One region of the Bacillus paranthracis genome, then DNA from elsewhere that is predicted to be linked to it. Evidence: riboswitches for the same ligand, from Rfam matches in the RefSeq annotation. Region 1 holds a riboswitch; each other region holds the start of a gene.
The links. A riboswitch is a leader RNA that binds a small molecule or an ion and turns the genes downstream of it on or off. The one in region 1 is predicted to bind thiamine pyrophosphate.

Region 1 (6,551 bases):
AAGTAAACCAGCGGCTGCTTTCGAGGCTTCAGATGCAATCTGTTGCTTCTCTACAATCGCTACTTTATGGCCTCTTTCTGCTAGAAAATGTGCAACTGAACTACCAATTACACCACCGCCAATTATCGCTACATCATACTTCTTACACATGTTTTTCCGCCCACTTTCTTATTGATTCCTTATAAGATTTCGCTTTGCTATACGGGTTACTACTACTTATAATCCCAGACATAACAGCAATACCACTGACGCCGTTAGTAAGAACATCTCCAGTGTTTTCCGGAGTGATTCCTCCAATTGCTGTAATCGGTATGGATAAACACCTTGCAATGTCTGAAATTTCTTCAACCCCTCTCGCTGGCACACCTTTTTTACAATCTGTCGGAAATACATGACCATAGACGAGTGAATCCGCGCCATTCTTAAATGCATCAATCGCCTCTTCTAAAGAATGCACAGAATAACCGACATGCAAATAAGAAAACTTTTCTTTCACTGACCTTACATCTGCGCTTCGATATCCTAGCTGCACGCGCGGAATATTTAATAAAATAGCAATATCAATTCGATCATTTATCACTATTTTCGATGCTGGAAAGCCCTTCTTCAAAAGACTTTCCACACCTTCATACAATTCCTTCGTACTTTTCTCACGCTCACGAATATGCAAATAATCAATTTCACTTTCAATTTGCATCGCTACATTCACTAACTCTTCGAATGACATGTGACCATTTGAGATTACATGAAGCTCATTTTTCATATTCATTCGCCTACTTTAAAATGTTTTCGAATAACTCATCGGCCGGAACGATTTCTTTCGTCATTCCTTTATCTTTCAACCATTTATTTTGTTTCTCCCATGACTCTTTTGAATCTGATAAAAATGGCTCATCTTTCGTTTCCATCTTCTCTAATAAAATTTTCATACTTTCCTTTTCAACTTCTGGCACAAGTGGGAAGTTTTCTTTTTCTTGATGATTTAATAAAATATTCAATGCTTCATCTGGGTTTTTCTTCATAAAATCATAGCCTTTTTTCGTACCACGCAAGAAAGCTTGCAAAGCTTCTTTATCTTTTTTCAATGTTTTATCACCTGTTACAAATACGAGCTCATGATAATTCGGTACACCATAATCTGCTGGATTAAAGTATGCTGGTTCATGACCTTCATGACGCATAACAGGTACTTCGTGGTTAATATATGCTCCTGTTACCGCATCCACTTTTTTCGTAATTAATGCTGGTACTAAATCAAAACCAACATCGACTACTTTCACTGTATCTGGATTACCACCAGCTTCTTTTACCATCGTTTTTAAATACATCTCACTTAAAGGTGTTCCAGAATACCCAACTGTTTTACCCTCTAAATCTTTTGGCGATTGAATGCCTGCAGACTTCAGCGATACAACATGATTTAATGGTGAACGTACGACAGCTCCAATTGATTTCACTGGAATTTGTTCATTTGCTTTTGCCATGACAACATCTGGCTGATAATATAAGCCAACTGTTACTTTTCCTGCAGCTGCTAACGTTAATGGGTCAGTCGGATTAGAAGGGAATTTAATATTTACCTTTACTCCTTCTTCTTTAAAGTAACCTTTTTCAATTGCCGCATAAATAAAGCTATGTACCGCATTTGGGTACCAATCAAGCATGACCGTTATTTCTTTCTCTTTTTTATTCTTATCTGATGCTGAATTACTCGAACATCCAGCAATCATTGCAACTAATAATGTAAGCACAAAGATGCGTTTTAAAAATTTCATGAATGCTTCCTCCAACTAATGAATTTCTTTTCTAATACCGAAATAAGTACGACGAAGAAAATAGCTAATAACGATAACAATACAATGGGTGCAAATACACCTGCCCCGTCTAATTGCGTCATCATTCTCTTACTGAAATATCCTAGCCCCGCTTGTGCACCGAGCCATTCACCAATTGCCGCCCCAATTACACTAAGCGGTACTGCAATTTTTAAAGCTGAGAAAAAATAAGGAAGTGCAGACGGCAATTTTAATTTAAGAAAAACATCTTTTTTCGTTGCCCCATACGTAACTAAAAGCTCTTCCCATTCTTTTTTCGTACTGCGCAGTCCATCATACGTATTAACTGCAATTGGGAAAAACGTAATTAAAACCGTAACAACAACCTTACTCCAGATCGTATATCCAAACCATAAAACGAAAAGCGGAGCAAGCGCTGTAATAGGAATCGTTTGTGAGGCAACTAATAATGGATAAAATGCTCTCTCCATCCAATTACTCGCATTCATTAACATCGCTAGCCCTACCCCAAGTACGATAGAAATAGCCACCCCTATTAAAACGACATATAATGTTGCTGGCAAATGAACCATAAATAATATGTCTTTTAGTTTCCATATCTTCATTACAATTGCAGACGGTGACGGTAAAATGTACATTTCATCTACAATTCTTGCGCCTACTTCCCAAAGAGCAAGTAAAATACTAGAAAGTGTAAGAGCAGGTAATAGCTCCTTCAACCGGTTCATCATACGAGTACCTGCCTTTGCAACATACTAAGAAGCTCATCTTTCAGCGCTAATACTTCCGGTTTATATAAATCTTTTCTTGTCCGATTATGATCAAGCGGTACAATCCTCTCGGTTAAAGTAGTTATCGGTTGCTGCTCTACCACTAAAATTCGATTAGAAAGAAACAATGCTTCTTCCACATCATGAGTGATAAATAAAATTGTTTTTTCCCACTCTTTCCATTGTTCAAACAACCATTCCTGCAAAGATGCCTTCGTTAAAGCATCCAACGCGCTAAACGGTTCATCTAAGAGCAATATCTCTCCGCCTGTTAATAAAGTTCGAATGAAAGATACGCGTTGCCTCATACCACCAGATAAATCTTTCGGATATTTTGTCTCATATCCTTGTAAACCAAATTTGTGTAACAGTTCCTTTGCCTTTATTTGTGCTTCTTTCTTCTGTACACCTTGGCACTCTAGCGGCAGGGCCGCATTCTCAATAATCGTTCTCCATGGCAGGAGCATATCTTTTTGGGGCATATACCCTACAGGATGGCTCTTTGTTTCTGTTAGTTCTATCTGTCCTGTACTCGCTTCTTCTAAACCTGTAATAAGGCGAAATAAAGTACTTTTCCCGCATCCACTCGGTCCGATAATGCTTACAAACTCTTTATCTTGTATAGAAGCATTTAATTCATTAATGATTGGCTTCTCATCATAATGAAAAGAAACATTATGAAACTGTAGTATGTTCTTGCTCCTCAAATCCCCACATCTCCTTACGGTAGGACATATCCCAGAATAAATATTCAAATCGACTGGAATATAGGAAAATCTCCTCTAATCGATCTAGCTCTTTTTCAGACTTTCCAACTGCCATTTCATTTAATAAATCGATTAACCAAACACAAAGGTTGCCATATTCTTCAGAGCTATAGCCTTGAATCCACTCACCAAAGAACTCATGATCTCTTGCTCCAGGAATATCATTTAAACGCTTTCCAATCTCCCAGTAGCTCCACATACATGGAAGAAGTGCTGCTATTAATTCCGCAAGTGTGCCATTTTGAGATACAGACATCATGTAATTTGTATAAGCTAAATTTTTAGCAGATGGCTTTGCAGACTCTATCTCCTCTATAGAAATTCCAAGTCTTTTTGCATACTGTTTATGAATTGTCATTTCTCCGTTTAATATCCCATCAATTTGTTCAGCAAATTTCCCCATAACTTGTGGATTTGTTGCCTTTACAACACCGATCGCATATAACTTTGCATAATCTAACAAGTATAAATAATCTTGAATAATATAATACTGAAACTTATCTTTTTCTAACGTACCATCCCCCATACCTACAACAAATGGATGATTATGACTCATCTCCCAAACTGGTTGTACAGTTTCTAATAATCTATCGCAAAATTTCATTTCTCTATCCCCTTTCAATTTATATATCTAAATAAAAAACCACTTCTAAATAAGAAGTGGTTACAGCAAATAAAATTATAATTTATTCGTTGCTCCACTTCCCTTCGCTAGTATTATCTAGATCAGGTCTGTAAGGGTTAAGGATTATTCCTCTCTCAGCACAACAAGCACCCCTAGTGGTTTCAATATGAAATTTTCAAATAAAAAAGCCCCGTTTCTATACGCAAAGAAACGGGGACTCATTATTAGTGTCCGAATTGCTTCCCTACGCTAGCATAATCTAGATCAGGTAATAAAAAGGATCAAAGACTTAAGGTCTTACTCTCAGCTGGCAACACCAGCTCTCCTAGCAAACTATAAAATTATCACTGTCAGTATAACACCGTAATAAGACATCATCAACTGTTTTAATTTTCTCAATTGTCAACAAAATAACAAAACCATATAACACTTATATTCTATCTTAGAAATTATTATCCTAATAAATTGGATAAAAAGGAATCATTATCCTCAAAAAATTTATTTTTATATTGATTTCATATTACATTTATGTGAATACACCCACTATATTATATCTTTATACTATAATAAAATTACAACTATACAACTAGAGGAGGTCTCTATTATATGAATATGAAAGCTACTGCTTTAACAGCAACTACTGTCGCAATTGCTTCTTTACTTCCTTCTATGGGAGAAACAAATGTACAAACAGCCAACGCTGAACAATTATCTAATGTGAAAACTGGATATGTCAAAGTCGATCAAGTAGCCTTACATACAAAAGATAACGCAAATAGCTCATCAATTGATACAATTCGCTTTAATACGAAAGTGAATATACTTGAAACAACTAATGGCTGGTATAAAGTATCTGTTAATAATAAAGTAGGTTACGTACAAAAAGATTCTATTCTACTAAAAAACAAACTTCAATCTAATAATCAATATATCGTCAATGCCAATGCATTAAACGTTCGTTCTGAACCTAATTTAGAATCTTCAATTTTAGATGTATTACCAAATGGGAAATTCATTACTATTCAAGAAGAACAAGGTGAATGGTATAAAATTTTACATAATGGCAAAACAGGTTACGTACAAAAGGCATTCGTATCTAATGGTTCACAGCCTTTAGTAAAAGGCATCACAGTTCAAAATAATACGAAATACACAGTTGCAACACCTAAACTTAATGTGCGTAGCAACGCTAGTACAAGTAGCGCACTACTTGGTTCATTACAAAATGGTACACAATTACAAGTAGTGGAAACTGTAGGAACTTGGTATAAAATTCGTTTTGGCACAGGATACGGATATGTGGCAAAGCATTATGTAGTGCAAAATCAAACGCAATCACAAGCTCAAACGACTCAACCTACTTCCATTCCAGCCGTTTTCAAATTCCCTACTCAAGGAAAAATTAGCTCAACATTTGATATGCGCTGGGAACAAATGCATTATGGTATAGATATCGCAGCTCAGGGTAATGTCTCTATCCAGGCTGCTGCGGCAGGTAAAGTCGTGAAATCATATTATTCAGCTAGCTATGGCAATGTTGTGTTCATCGCCCATCAAATAAACGGGAAATTATATACAACAGTCTATGCTCACATGAAAGATCGCACTGTACAAGCTGGTGATCAAGTACAAGCTGGACAATTAGTAGGTCATATGGGAAACACAGGTCATTCATACGGGCAACATCTTCATTTTGAATTACACAATGGAGAATGGAATTTTGAAAAAACAAATGCAGTAAACCCACTGCCATATTTAGTTAGGTAAATTGTATGCCACGCAATATCAATATACCTCTCTTAATTGAATACTTAGCCTTTTTAGGCCTAATCTGTTGCTTAGTAATTTATAATACAAATACTGTATTTTTATCTATTATCATTGCTTTTGTTGCTTTAGAAATTATGATGGAAGCTTTTCAAGTTCAACTAAAACAAAAAATTGCCCATATTTATAATGCCATTTTTCTATTAAGTGCTTTAATAACAAATATTATTAGTAATAGTTTTTATTTATCTACCGTATTTCCCGTATTTTTTATGGCTGTTTTATTATTCATAGCTAGATACATTCATGTCCCTAATAACAAAAAACACGAACAAGAAGCTTAGAAAGAGGAGACACTGTGTACCAATCTTTCAAAGATAATCCGATAAAATATATATTGAATTTATATAAAAAAACAAATACTTTTTTTGGTATACAAGGAAGCTATACGGCACAATTTCTCCTTTATGGAATGTTATTTCTCGTCTTAATTACATTCTCCTTGCTTTACTAATAAAAAAAGGATCTCACAATTGAGATCCTTTTTAATTTATATAGAAAGTGCTCTTTATCCACAAGCATATTTTTCATAAATAAAGCTAAGATTATATTTTTTCTCTAAGCTCATTCTTTGTTCATCATCACACCAATAGAACAGAATATCATGAATCGTTGCATAACGCTTATTTTTAAGAAACAGTTTAAAGAAAGATGGTAAACAGTCATGTAATTGTATAAATATATAATTGCGTAATATTTCTTCTTTATATTTAATGCCCTTACAAATATACAATAATTCTTCACAATAATATGCATGTTGTGGAAC
Region 2 (6,551 bases), 1.5 Mb from region 1:
AGTAAAACAAAAAAGCTTCACGAAATGAAGTGCCCCCCAATTGTTAGACACATAATTAACAATTGGAGGTGCATTTTTTATGGCTAAATTTTCTTCAAAGGATAAAATACAAGCAGTAAATGGAACAATTTAAGCAAGAACTAGAAACTTATATTTATTACTACAATCATAAAAGAATTAAAGCAAAACTAAAAGGATTGCCCCCTGTGCAATACAGAGTTCAATCCTTAGTAGCTAGCTGCTTAATATATTTGTCTAACTTTTTGGGTTCAATTCAAATTCGAAAAGCTTTTTTCTATTTATGAGCAATTTGCTCCATATCCGGACTACAAGTATTCGACTGACACGACTTATTTAAAGAACATGCCGCGCATTTTCCTTTTTTACTTCTCTTTACAAAATTAACTAACGTGTATGCTGCATAACCAAAAATGATAGCTCCAATTATAATATTGACCATCATCACAATACATCTCCTTCTAGAATCCGAGTAGGGATCCAACTTGGTATATAATGAGCGTTAATACATAAGCAACTACGAGTGGATACACGACTGAGAAAATCGTCCATTTCGCTGATCCTGTTTCACGTTTAATAACAGCTACCGTCGCTAAACACGGAACATATAATAAAATAAAGAACATAAATGCATAAGCTGATAATGCTGTATAATGTGCTCCCATTACATTTCCAAGCACATCTTCTTTCACCGCATAAATAATGGCCATTGTAGAAACGACAACTTCCTTCGCTAAAAATCCTGTTAAAAGGGATGCCGCAGCTTGCCACGTTCCAAAACCAAGTGGTGCAAATAGTGGTGCGATAAATCCACCAATCATTGCTAAGTAACTGTCTCCCATATCAACACCAAATCCTGATGGACCTGCATAGTTTAATAACCAAATGACAACAGAACCACCAAAGATAAATGTACCTGCTTTACGAACAAATCCTTTTCCTTTCTCCCACGTACTTAACCATAACGTTTTCGCTTGTGGCACGCGGTAAGGAGGTAGCTCAATAACGAAAATAGATTTTTCCGCTTTTAAAATGGTAAGAGACATAATTTTTGTAACTAATAACGCAAGGACAATCCCTGCAACATATAGGGAGAACACAACAGTTGCCTGACTATGAGGGAAGAATACTCCCGCAAATAACGCATATACAGGTAAACGTGCCGAACAAGACATAAATGGTGTTACAAGAACTGTAAGTAAACGTTCTTTTTCTTGTTCAATCGTTCTCGCTGCCATAATACCTGGAACATTACATCCAAAACCGATAATCATCGGAATAAACGCTTTTCCGTTTAAACCGAAGAACTCCATAACTCTATCCATAACAACTGCAATTCGCGCCATATATCCTGAGTCTTCTAATAATGAAATGAAAAAGAATAGTGCAAAGATTTGTGGAACGAATACTAATACAGCACCAACACCAGCAATAATACCTTCTGTAATGAGTGCTTGAATAAAATCAGAAGCCCCAACACTTGTAAGTCCAGCTGTCACCCAATCCGTAAGCTGTCCAGCAAAAAACTCATCTAACATATCAGATAACGGTGTCCCAATCCACGTAAACGTAACCTGAAAAATAAAAAACATAACTGCTAAAAAGATTGGAAGTCCTAAAATTTTATGTGTAATTAATCTATCAATTTTTTCCGAAAAAGGAATTTTTCCTTCTTTCTCATGCTTCATAACATTTGTTTTTAACTTTTCAATATACGCTTCACGAGTCTTGTAAATGTGCTCTTCCAACGTACAATCAAGTTTTTCTTCTAAGCGAGATCGAATGGCTATGAGTTCCTTATAGATTGGTAATGCTTTCATTTCTTTTTCTACTACTTCGTTATTACTTAAAAATTGAAGAGCTAACCATCTCGGATGCTCATAATTCGCTGTCTCTAAAAGAGAAATTACTTCTCCAATTCCTTCATCCATTCGTACACCATATGAAATAAGAAATGGCTTTTTCTCGTTTTTGTCATTTTCTTTAAGAGTCGCAAGTAATTCTTCACAGCCTTTTCCACTTCTTGCAACGACAGGAACGACTGTTACACCTAATAGTTCTGATAATCGTTTTACATCAATGACAATTCCTCTTTGCTTCGCCACATCAATCATATTTAAACCAATTGAGACCGGCTTACCAAATTCAAGTAATTGCAACGTTAAATGCATATTTCGTTCGAACTGCGAAGAATCCACAATATTTAACATATGCTGAAATTCTTCTGTTAATAGAAAGTTTGTTACAACACCTTCATCACGTGAAACTGGATTTAAATCATAGACGCCTGGTAAATCAATTAATGTTCCTTGCTTATCTTTTAATTTACCAACCTTCTTTTCTACTGTTACACCACTCCAGTTTCCTACATACTCATAAGAACCAGTAAGTGCATTAAATAATGATGTTTTCCCCGTATTCGGATTCCCTAGCAAAGCTACCTTATTCACGCTAATTCCACCTTTATCATTTTCGCGTCACAATGACGAATACTAATTAACTGTCCACGACACTCCAATGTACAAGGACCTTTAAACATCGCCTTCTGTTTCAGGCGAAGTTCGCTTCCTTCAGCAAGACCGAAAGCAGCTAGTCTACGCTTTAATAGCTGATCTAAAGACTGAATACTTTTTACTAACACTTTCTCTCCAATTTTAATATCTACTAAGCTCATAACCTTCCCCCTCAGAAGAGAATGATAATTATTTTCAAAAAAATTATAGCATACTCTATTTCTCTTGTACTATACCCTTTTGCTTCATATTTATTAACATTTCACTACAATTCTATTTCAATTATTGTCATACTGTATTCGTTTGCCATTCTCATCCATTTCGCTTACAATAAACAGTAGCAAATAAAGAATCTCGTTATCACAGGGGGAGCCATGCCGCTGAGAGGGAACACTTCGTTCCGACCCTTCGAACCTGTTAGTTAATGCTAACGCAGGGATTGTGCAAACGTCCGAAATACATACCTCTTTTTTTATTTACGTATTTCGTATCCTCCTATGATATCTATTCTTTTTTGTACAACTTGGATTTAGGGGGAGACAACATGCGTAACACCAATTTACAAGCGATGATCGAATCTGCTATTCTTGCAGCCTTCGCCATGGTCATCGACATTTTACCATTATCAATCAAACTTCCAACAGGCGGTTCCATTTCATTTGCTATGATTCCTATTTTTATTATTGCATACCGCTGGGGCTTTAAATCGGCTTTCTTAGGTGGTTTAGTTTGGGGACTATTACAAATTGTTGTGGGAGATGCTTACATTTTAACACCTGTTCAAGCATTCATTGAGTACTTCATTGCCTTTGCTTTTATCGGATTTGCTGGCTTATTCTATCGTCCAATTCAAAAAGCACTTTTAACGTCCAATGAAAATAACTTAGAACAATCAAGTTTAGGTAGCCGTAAAGACAAACCTTCATCAAAACAAAACGAAGGAAAGAAAGTCCTTGCTTATATTATCCTTGCTACATTTATTGGTAGCTTTGCCCGCTACTTCTGTCACTTTATTGCCGGTATCATTTTCTGGGGACAATATGCGCCGAAAGGTCAATCAGCTGTGCTTTATTCATTAATCGTAAATGGTAGTACAATGATTGGGTCTTATATTTTATGTACCGTTTTACTTATATTTTTATTCCTCACTTCACCACGCTTATTCAAGAGCATCAATGCTTATCAAATAAATGCAAACAAAAAGGGCGCTTAATAAGCGCTCTTTTTTCATATCGTAATATCAATTAAAAATACAATAAATGCACAAAAGAAAATAAATACCATTATACTTAGCCAATTGCTATGCACGGTTCATCTACTCCTTACATAACCTCATTTTCTAAACAAATTATACTGATTAAAGATAAAGATTAGGTAAAGATAATATGAAAATAAATTAAAAAAGCATAGATCATATTGTCTACGCTTTTTTCAATAAGTAGAAATAAAATAATACACCATCTTCTGTATTCTTTACTCCATATTCAACTTCATGCAGTTCTAAAATATTCTTTGAAATGGCAAGCCCGAGCCCTGTTCCACCTTGCGAACGCTGACGAGCTGCATCCACGCGATAAAAACGATCCCAAATTTTATCTAATTGTTCTTCTTCAATATGAGTACCTTTATTTTCAATACACACTTTTATACGATTTTTTTCATCTATTGTAGAAATAATAATATCTTCTTTATTTGGTGTATAACGTATGGCATTCGTAATGAAATTCACGATCACTTGTTCAATCCGGCCTTGATTTGCGACTACTTCAAATGGACCTATATTTTTATGAACACGAAGCTCTTTTTTCTCTATTTCTACAGAAAGTTGTTCACATATATCTTCCATTACTGTATCGATATAAAATGAATCCATTTTCATTTTATATGTGCCTGACTCAAATTTAGCTAACTCCAGCATATCCAAAATTAATGTATCCATTTTGTCTACTTCTCGTTCCATCGCTTGAAAATAATACTCCTTTTTATGCTCAGCTACTCCATCTTTTAAAATAGAAATACAGCTTTTCATAATACTCAGCGGTGTTTTTAGTTCATGCGAAACACCAGAAATGAATTCTTTCCGCGTATTTTCTAATTTTCTTTCCTTTTCAATATCTTGTTCTAGCTGTCCAATATGTGAATGGAGCTTATTGGATAATACATTAATATTTTTCGATAAATCCCCAATTTCATCTTTTGAAGTAATCGGTATTTGTTCTGTGAAATCTAAATGCGCTATTTTCTTCGTTGTATCATTTATTTTTAATAACGGCTTTGCGATTTGTTTAGAGTAATAGAACGAAGCTAGAAAAATGAGAACGACTACAAATGCAATGATGTAAATGTAGTAATCTTGCACCATTTGTACAGCTTCATCTACAGGCTGTAAAGAAGCCATCGCATATATATATGTTACGGATCCGTCTTTTTCTTTTATTGGTTTCACTAATAATTTATATTTAATATCATTTTTTTCATAGTCCATTGTTTGTATTGCATATTGTATGTGCTTGCTCTCTTTTAATAATAAATCCTTTTGAAATTCTTTTATGTTATCTAAGAATATACTATTTTTATAAATTGGATTTACAAGACCTTTTACATCGGGAAATTGGACTTTCGTAACACGCCCTCTTATGTAAACATCTGGTTCTTGGGCAGCTGGCTCCTGAACGACCGGCTGCTTTTCCTTACCAACTTGTTCTTCAGCTACTTTCTTTTTCTCCTGATCTAATTTACTCATTTTTTCCTTAAACGCTTTTTCTAACGGTTTATTAGATCCGCTTAAATTTTGCTTACCTAACGTGAAAGAGAATGGAATATAACTATCATCTTTTTTCACGCCAGAAAAATAAATTTCTTGTCCTAAAAATGGATCTGATGATTTATTATCAATCTCTTCTATATTGACGAGATTGTATAAGGGAATTTTAAATATTTGTTGTCCAAAGCTTTTTTGTTGCCTACGATCTATCGTTACCTCAAAATAAAAATCATCCGCATGTTTTAAATTTCCATTTTGATCTAATGTCGTAATCCACGTATTATTTTCTCTTAAAAAGTCTTGCTCTAGCTTCTGAATTCCTTCTGCACTTCCTACATAGTTCAAATAATTCTTTTCGAAGGAATTTAAATTCACTTTAATATCTTCCACTTTTCGATTCGCATAATATTGTTTAAAAAATATCGTTTGTCCAATAAATATCGTCGCTAAAATTAACATACATAATGCTGTTGTAAGGGTAAATAATTTTAGTACAATCCCTTTTCTCATACATTCCCCTCAAATTTATAACCTGTTCGTACTACAGTTGTAATGTACTTTGCTTTCTCTCCTAATTTATTTCTTAAATTACGAATATGACTATTAACCGTTCGATCGTCACCAGCAAATTCATATCCCCAAATTCTCGAAATGAGTTGCTCTCTTGTTAAAACAATCCCCTGATTTTTCATCAAGTACGCTAATATTTCAAATTCTGTATGAGTTAAATTAATGTCTGTTTTATCTACCGTAACAGTACGCGATGGAAAATGGACATGAATACCATGAATTGATAATGTATCATCTTCATTCTCTAAAAGTTGTTTTGTTATTTTTCTACTTTCTAACAATCGTTTCGCTCTTGCTAATAAAATTGGTGGACTATACGGCTTCGTCACATAGTCATCCGCCCCAAGTTCAAAGCCAAGTAACGTATCATCTTCATCAACACGTGCCGTTAGCATAATGATAGGAACCTCAGATGTTTTACGGATTCTTCGGCAAACGGACCACCCATCAAGTTCTGGCAACATAATATCTAAAATAACTAAATCAACCACTTCTTCTTCAAATACAACTAAAGCTTCTTTCCCATCCCTTGCTTCAAACACTACATATTGCTCACTTAAAAAATAATCTTTTAATATTTCACGCAAAATATCTTCATCTTCTACAATTAAAATGTTTTTTGCCATAACTTATATCCCCCTCTCGCTTTCAGAAACTACAATTTCATTTTGAATAACTAGCAGTTA
Region 3 (6,551 bases), 330 kb from region 1:
GTTGCTAGCAAAATGGGGAAAGAATTAAATGAAGACCCTGAATACTTAAAACGATTAAAAGAAGGAATGATTCCTAAGATTGAAGAGAAAAAAGAATTTGTTGGTGTAAAAGGCGCTAAATTATCAGTTATCCTTTTCCTAGCAGGAACTTTTCTTGTCGTACTTCTTGGTTCATTTGAAGTACTTCGTCCAGGATGGATAGTTGATGGGAAGTTAGCCCGTCTTTCCATGCCAAACACAATTGAAATGGTTATGTTAACGATTGCAGCTCTTATTATTATTTTCTGTAAACCAAATGTAGAAAGCATCGTGTCTGGTAACGTCTTTAAAGCGGGGGCAACAGCAGTTGTTGCTATTTTCGGTATCGCTTGGATGGGAGATACTTTCTTTAACGGAAACTTAAATATGATTCAAGGATCAATTCAGCATCTAGTAACAAGTGCGCCATGGCTATTTGCCATCGCATTATTCATTCTATCTATTTTACTATATAGCCAAGCCGCAACAGTACGTGCTTTAATGCCACTTGGATTATCACTCGGTATTCCACCAGCACTACTAATCGCGATGTTCCCTGCAGTAAATGGATATTTCTTCATTCCAAACTACGGAACAATCGTTGCTGCCATTAACTTTGATCGTACTGGCACAACTGGCATTGGTAAATATGTTTTAAATCATAGCTTTATGATTCCAGGACTAATCGCAACATTCACTTCTATCGGAATTGGAATGCTCTTAATATCAATTATGTTTTAAAGAAAAAGCACAAACCTACAAATTTACAGGGTTTGTGCTTTTTTAATCAAACGTTTGTTTAAATATTTTTAGCTGTCCATTCTTCCATTATGTTCTTTAATATTTGTGTAAAATCCGCTGGGAAAAGATGCCCCAAACCTTCTCTCACAATTAATTTACAGTCCACATTATATTCCTCAAACATAGACATTAATTGAAGTGTGTTTTCATAAAATGGATCTTTGTCTCCCGTAACAATATATCCTTCTACATTCGTTATATCATTTGATACAACTATACTTTCAATTTCCTTAACATCTCGAATAGCAGGTATAACTGCAATAAATTTTTGAGTCGCTGACATATTCTTTAACGCTAACTCTATCGCTATATTTCCCCCTTGAGAAGCTCCCGCGATGATGATGTCCTCCAAGTTATATTTATTTACAAAATCATTAAAAGTTTTCATAACGTCTTTTATAGCTATTTCATGATTATCCCAGCTATACGACTTCATTCCATGTATTTGTGAGGACCGGGGAAAACCTAATATATACTCATTTAGTATTTCTTCTTCACACCAATATGGTGCAAAATCATTTATATTTGATCCTCTCCAATGCAAAGAAAATAACCCTATCTTCGCCTCTTTATTTCCATAAGTAAATAATTTCGGTTCGGCTGTTAGCTGCTGTTTCTTAAAGATTTCTTCACACTTTTTCACTATCATTTTAAAAGCTGCATTCTCTCGTAATCCCTTTAAATCTTCATCCCCCATAAGTGTAGGTGGATTCCACCAAATCCCCTTTTCTAAAGCTTCGTTTAAACTAACAATCGCTTCCTCATACTTACCTTCTGCCGAAAGTGCACACACTTCCCAAAAACTAGTTTTTTCTATTCTTTCAGGAAACTCCCTTTTTGCTTTATCTATGCATCTATAAATCGCTTCGAATTCTCTTTTTTCGAATAAACGAAACAACTCATTTTGCAACTCTATAAACCGTTTCCTTTTCAAACAATCCTCCCCCTTTTTCTAACTATCGATATCAAAACATAAAAAGCTATGTAGCGTTTTAATACTACATAGCCTTCTTCTACAAACTGTTACTCACTTCCTCTACTAGCCTCTTCGTACTTTCATACGCAGATTCAGCTAAACTAATCGCTGAAATAACTGAAACACCATCCGCACCTGCTTCTATAACCGAAGCGGTATTTTCAATTGAAATGCCCCCAATTCCGACAATCGGTATTGTAATTCCTTGTTCTCTAAAATGAGCTAAACCTTTCGTTCCTTGCACTGCTTTCGTATCTTTTTTCGTACTCGTTGGAAAAATAGGTCCTACACCTAAATAGTCAGCCCCATTTTCAATTGCCCAGCGTGCTTCTTCAATTGTATGTGTAGATACACCAACAATCTTATCACCCATTTTTTCACGAACAGAGGTAATTCCTTCATCATCTTGCCCAACATGCACGCCATCTGCATCTAACTCGAGAGCTAGTTCCACATCATCATTTACAATGAACGGTACACCGTACTCCTTACAAATTGCTTGTAGTTCTTTTGCAAAACAAATGCGTTTCTCTTCCGTTAAAGCGCCTTCCCCCTTTTCACGAAATTGAAAAATTGTTATACCACCTTCAAGTGCCTCTCTCAATACTTGCAGTGGATCCTTCGTACAATTGTTACTTCCCATAATAAAATATACGGATAACAACCTAGACATTTCTGACTTTGAAATACGTGACATTTATTTTCCCTCCTTACTATATAACCTCAATTTCCCCATACTTCTCTATATCACCTGAAGTCGTATTCGCTAACTGATTCAAAAATTCAATTTGAAAACTACCAGGTCCTTTTTCCACTGTCTTAGCGGCTGCCAGTTCTGCCGCTACCCCATAAAACGTTAATGCCGCTACCGCTGCCTTTACATAATCCTTTTCTACCGCTACAAATGCTCCTATTACAGAAGTTAGTAAACAACCAGTTCCCGTAACTTTCGTTAAAATAGGATGGCCATTTCGAATAACAATCGTTCGCTGCCCATCTGTAACAACATCTTCTTTCCCAGTAATTACCGCAACTGTATTCAATTCATCCGCTGCCTGCTTTGCAATACTTACGACATTACCATTTCCAGCACCAGCGTCTACCCCTTTAATTTCCCATCTCTCATTAATAACGTTCGCTATTTCAGCTGCATTTCCGCGAATAATCGCTAATTCAATTTCAGCCGGAATATGTCTCGCAACTTCTGTTCGATACGATGTTGCTCCTGCACCAACTGGATCAAACAGTACTGGTACATTGTTCACATTTGCTGATTTACCGGCAAGTAACATTGCTTCTACTTCTTCCGGACGAAGTGTTCCCATATTTAATACTAACGCTCCAGCAATGCTAGCCATTTCTGCCACTTCTTCTTTTGCATACGCCATTACAGGCGATGCCCCTAACGCTAACAAACCGTTAGCTGTAAAATTTGTTACAACAACATTTGTAATATTATGAACGAGCGGATTAGATTCTCTCACCAAATCCACTACTTTACTAATTTCTTTCCTATTCATCCTTCTCATCTCCTAACTATAGTTATGGGAGATACACAAAAAGGCACTTTGCGCGTACGCAAAGTGCCTGAACATGTGCTTTTACACTCTCCCTACGCTGGCATTATCCAACAGGTTCAAATGGTCAATGACGGACTAGTCATACTCTCAGTTTGTATCCACAAACTCCCATGTGTTTAGTATTCTTCTACTTCAAAGTCTACTCTTATTCTAGTAAAATAACAAGTTCTTTACTTTTCTATTTAATATAGAAGCAACTAATAAAACAATACGCATAATAACTATCTATTTCTCACAGTCTCATCATGGTGCATATTATGTTCTGTCACGATCATTCACTTTCAAACAGATGTTATCCCATTAAAAAACGTTCAAATCTGGAGCGAAACTGAATCTCAAGAAGATGTATGCTATAGTTAACGTATGGAAATTTGAAAGGATGTTTTAAATATGTCAAAAAGCGTTGTAATCGCTGAAAAGCCTTCCGTTGCACGAGATATTGCACGTGTACTGAAGTGCGATAAAAAGGGAAACGGCTACCTTGAAGGTAGTAAATATATTGTAACTTGGGCTTTAGGTCATCTCGTTACATTAGCAGATCCAGAAAGCTACGATGTGAAATATAAAAAGTGGAATTTAGAAGATTTACCGATGCTACCTGAGCGTTTGAAATTAACAGTTATTAAACAAACAGGGAAACAATTTAATGCTGTAAAAAGTCAGCTACTTAGAAAAGATGTAAATGAAATTATTGTAGCGACAGACGCTGGGTTATCTCTATAAAATATGCCTGTACAAAAATCCTAGAACATACCTAATCCTTTGTTTAATAAAGGCTATTTACTTTTTTATAATTGTACATAGTACTAAGAAAAAGGAAGATAATATAAAGCACTTTATATTCTAATTTAATCCAAGTGATATAGCTAATTTGATTCAATATATAATTAAAGAAATATTAATTCGTATATACTTTAAAACTATTTAAATGAATTTATCTATTCTACAAGCAAGTGATCCCGTCAAAATCCTTTGCCGATACGTTTAATTATTAGAGTTTGCTTCATTTTTACGACCGCCAAAAGATAATATACTCCTTGGTGTGTTACACATAGGATCAATGCAAGGATTACTACTTTTGAGGCCACTCTTCATTTTAGCATTTGAAATAAGTTATATGAGACAATTTAGACTTAGGGAAATCAACGATAAAGTGCAATTAATTAAGATAAGCCTCTCCACAAATTTGGGGTATTCTGTATTTTTGTGTAATTTCTGATTTGTAAAAAATTTATTAAAATAAAGCAATAACAGCCTTATGGCTTTTTTTATACGCATTTAAAATAACTTTTCTTTTAATGATATTACCACCTTCCTGATTCGATACCATCAATATTTACAAAAAACAACATACGAAGCTAGTAAAATAAAAAAGCCACCAAAGGGTGGCTGAGTAATTAAATTATATAACTTTTGTCGACTAATGACGGAGATAAATATGTTTCTAATAATGCGGCAACTAATAAAAGTAGTAAATCTATAATTAATAGCACTAAAAGATTTTTTCCTAATAAGATAAATGAATTCTTATTAAGTTCTTTCTTTCTAATCATGTTAACAATGCATACTGCTACAAATAAACCTATTGCTGCAGTGAAAAACATATTTATGATTTCAACTATTCCATGACCTGCAAAATAAGAATATGCTGTTTTTAAGGAAGTTTTTTCTACCAAACTATGAAAAGCAAATCCTAAAGAAAAAAACTGTTGGAACAGAAAAATCAAAGAAAAAAATCCGAAACTAATAATGGAAAATATGATTGTAGTAAAATGGATTTCAAAGTTAGTACTAAAAATAGTAATGAAAGAAGGCTGTAAATTGGGACTAAACTGTTCATTAGGAAGTAGTAAAAAACCCAAAAAGAAAAATGAGCTTCCTATAACTGAACAAGCAATAAAACAAATACTAAATAATTTAGGTTTCACAATTATCACTCTCCAGAACTACTTTATCGAGTTGCTCATCTCTTTTTAAAATTATTTTTTTATCTGAAAAATTCGCTACATCAGTATCTGTTGAATGAGTTGCATAAATTAAAATTGCTTTATGTTGAATTATATAATCCTTCAGATAATCTAGAGTAACTTTCCTCGACCTAATGTCAAAATTAACAAAAGGTTCATCAAGGAGAATTAAATTAGGCGAAGTTAGAAGAGCTAGTATTAATGATAGTTTTTGTCTAGTTCCTAATGATAATTCACGTGTATAAGTATTTTGATATTTATCGAGTCCAATCTCTTGAATGAGATGTTCTAAAGATGAATCTAATCTTTCTCTATTTAGGAAAGATAGTACCATATCTATTGTTTCAGAGGGTGTTAAATAATCGTATAAGAAAGGTGTATTACCAATTAATGAGACACCTGCAATATACTCTTTAAAATTTTCCTTTACTGAAAATTTATTTAGTATGAGTTCCCCATCAAATTTCGTCATTCCACCAATTATATTCAATAACGTTGATTTACCTATACCATTTTTACCCACTAATTCTACAATACTCATATTGTCTACTTTCAAGTTTATTCCATCAAAAATGTAAGTTGATTCACCATATTTTTTTTTTATGTTTATCAATTCAAGCATGTCTTACCTCTCTTTTGTAAGGAAATTATATAACAATAAATAACTAGAATATACAATGAAGAAAACCATTATAGGATATATATTTCCTAATCTCATTGAATAAACAGCTACAACACTGCAGGTAATAAAAGGCAAGCCTAAAATTAAAAGATCTTCAATAGGATTAAAGAAATACAAAAAGAAATTGTTTTTTATATCTTCTATTGATAATTTTTTAAAGCGATAGACTCTTTTTGTAATGATTTTTATTGAGTAGAAGTAGATAATTGTTGAACATACAATAATGATAGCTGTAAATAATGACAATCCGTAAAGAATGATTACACCAAGATAATAACCAATCAGGATTGCTATGAGCTTTCTTGAAAGAAACTTAGAAAGTAAATTATTATAATAATTTTTTTGATCAAACTTCTTTATATAATAAAAATCACTTAAATTAGATCCCTGTAACATTTTTGAGCTATTTATGATTCCTTGGGATATAAAACTTATAATAGCGCTTTCAGAAGCTAAATAAACAGAAATAATAATGAATTTATTAATATTAAAATAAAAATTTAAAATCCCTATTATACATAGAGAAG

Region 2: another riboswitch for thiamine pyrophosphate. It lies ahead of thiT (energy-coupled thiamine transporter ThiT); the one in region 1 lies ahead of tenA (thiaminase II).
Region 3: another riboswitch for thiamine pyrophosphate. It lies ahead of thiM (hydroxyethylthiazole kinase); the one in region 1 lies ahead of tenA (thiaminase II).

Annotation. Positions count from the first base shown of each region.
Region 1 is NZ_CP101135.1:784,890-791,440, reverse strand. Features, by position in the region: gene thiO (glycine oxidase ThiO) at 1-150, opposite strand, end outside; gene tenI (thiazole tautomerase TenI) at 143-763, opposite strand; gene NLJ82_RS03985 (ABC transporter substrate-binding protein) at 774-1,775, opposite strand; gene NLJ82_RS03980 (ABC transporter permease) at 1,772-2,524, opposite strand; gene NLJ82_RS03975 (ABC transporter ATP-binding protein) at 2,524-3,273, opposite strand; gene tenA (thiaminase II) at 3,242-3,937, opposite strand; TPP riboswitch at 4,020-4,122, opposite strand; TPP riboswitch at 4,183-4,295, opposite strand; gene NLJ82_RS03965 (SH3 domain-containing protein) at 4,565-5,725, shown strand; gene NLJ82_RS03960 (hypothetical protein) at 5,731-6,069, shown strand; gene NLJ82_RS03955 (DUF3965 domain-containing protein) at 6,294-6,551, opposite strand, start outside.
Region 2 is NZ_CP101135.1:4,551,562-4,558,112, forward strand. Features, by position in the region: gene NLJ82_RS23595 (lipoprotein BA_5634 family protein) at 1-5, shown strand, start outside; partial or broken gene NLJ82_RS23600 (IS3 family transposase) at 120-239, shown strand; gene NLJ82_RS23605 (FeoB-associated Cys-rich membrane protein) at 296-463, opposite strand; gene feoB (ferrous iron transport protein B) at 480-2,468, opposite strand; gene NLJ82_RS23615 (FeoA family protein) at 2,465-2,692, opposite strand; TPP riboswitch at 2,887-2,988, shown strand; gene thiT (energy-coupled thiamine transporter ThiT) at 3,076-3,744, shown strand; gene NLJ82_RS23625 (sensor histidine kinase) at 3,952-5,805, opposite strand; gene NLJ82_RS23630 (response regulator transcription factor) at 5,802-6,491, opposite strand; gene srtD (class D sortase, LPxTATN-specific) at 6,529-6,551, opposite strand, start outside.
Region 3 is NZ_CP101135.1:452,003-458,553, reverse strand. Features, by position in the region: gene NLJ82_RS02330 (anaerobic C4-dicarboxylate transporter family protein) at 1-759, shown strand, start outside; gene NLJ82_RS02325 (alpha/beta hydrolase) at 818-1,753, opposite strand; gene thiE (thiamine phosphate synthase) at 1,833-2,492, opposite strand; gene thiM (hydroxyethylthiazole kinase) at 2,509-3,315, opposite strand; TPP riboswitch at 3,388-3,497, opposite strand; partial or broken gene NLJ82_RS02310 (toprim domain-containing protein) at 3,766-4,086, shown strand; gene NLJ82_RS02305 (stage II sporulation protein M) at 4,773-5,303, opposite strand; gene NLJ82_RS02300 (ABC transporter ATP-binding protein) at 5,293-5,964, opposite strand; gene NLJ82_RS02295 (hypothetical protein) at 5,968-6,551, opposite strand, start outside.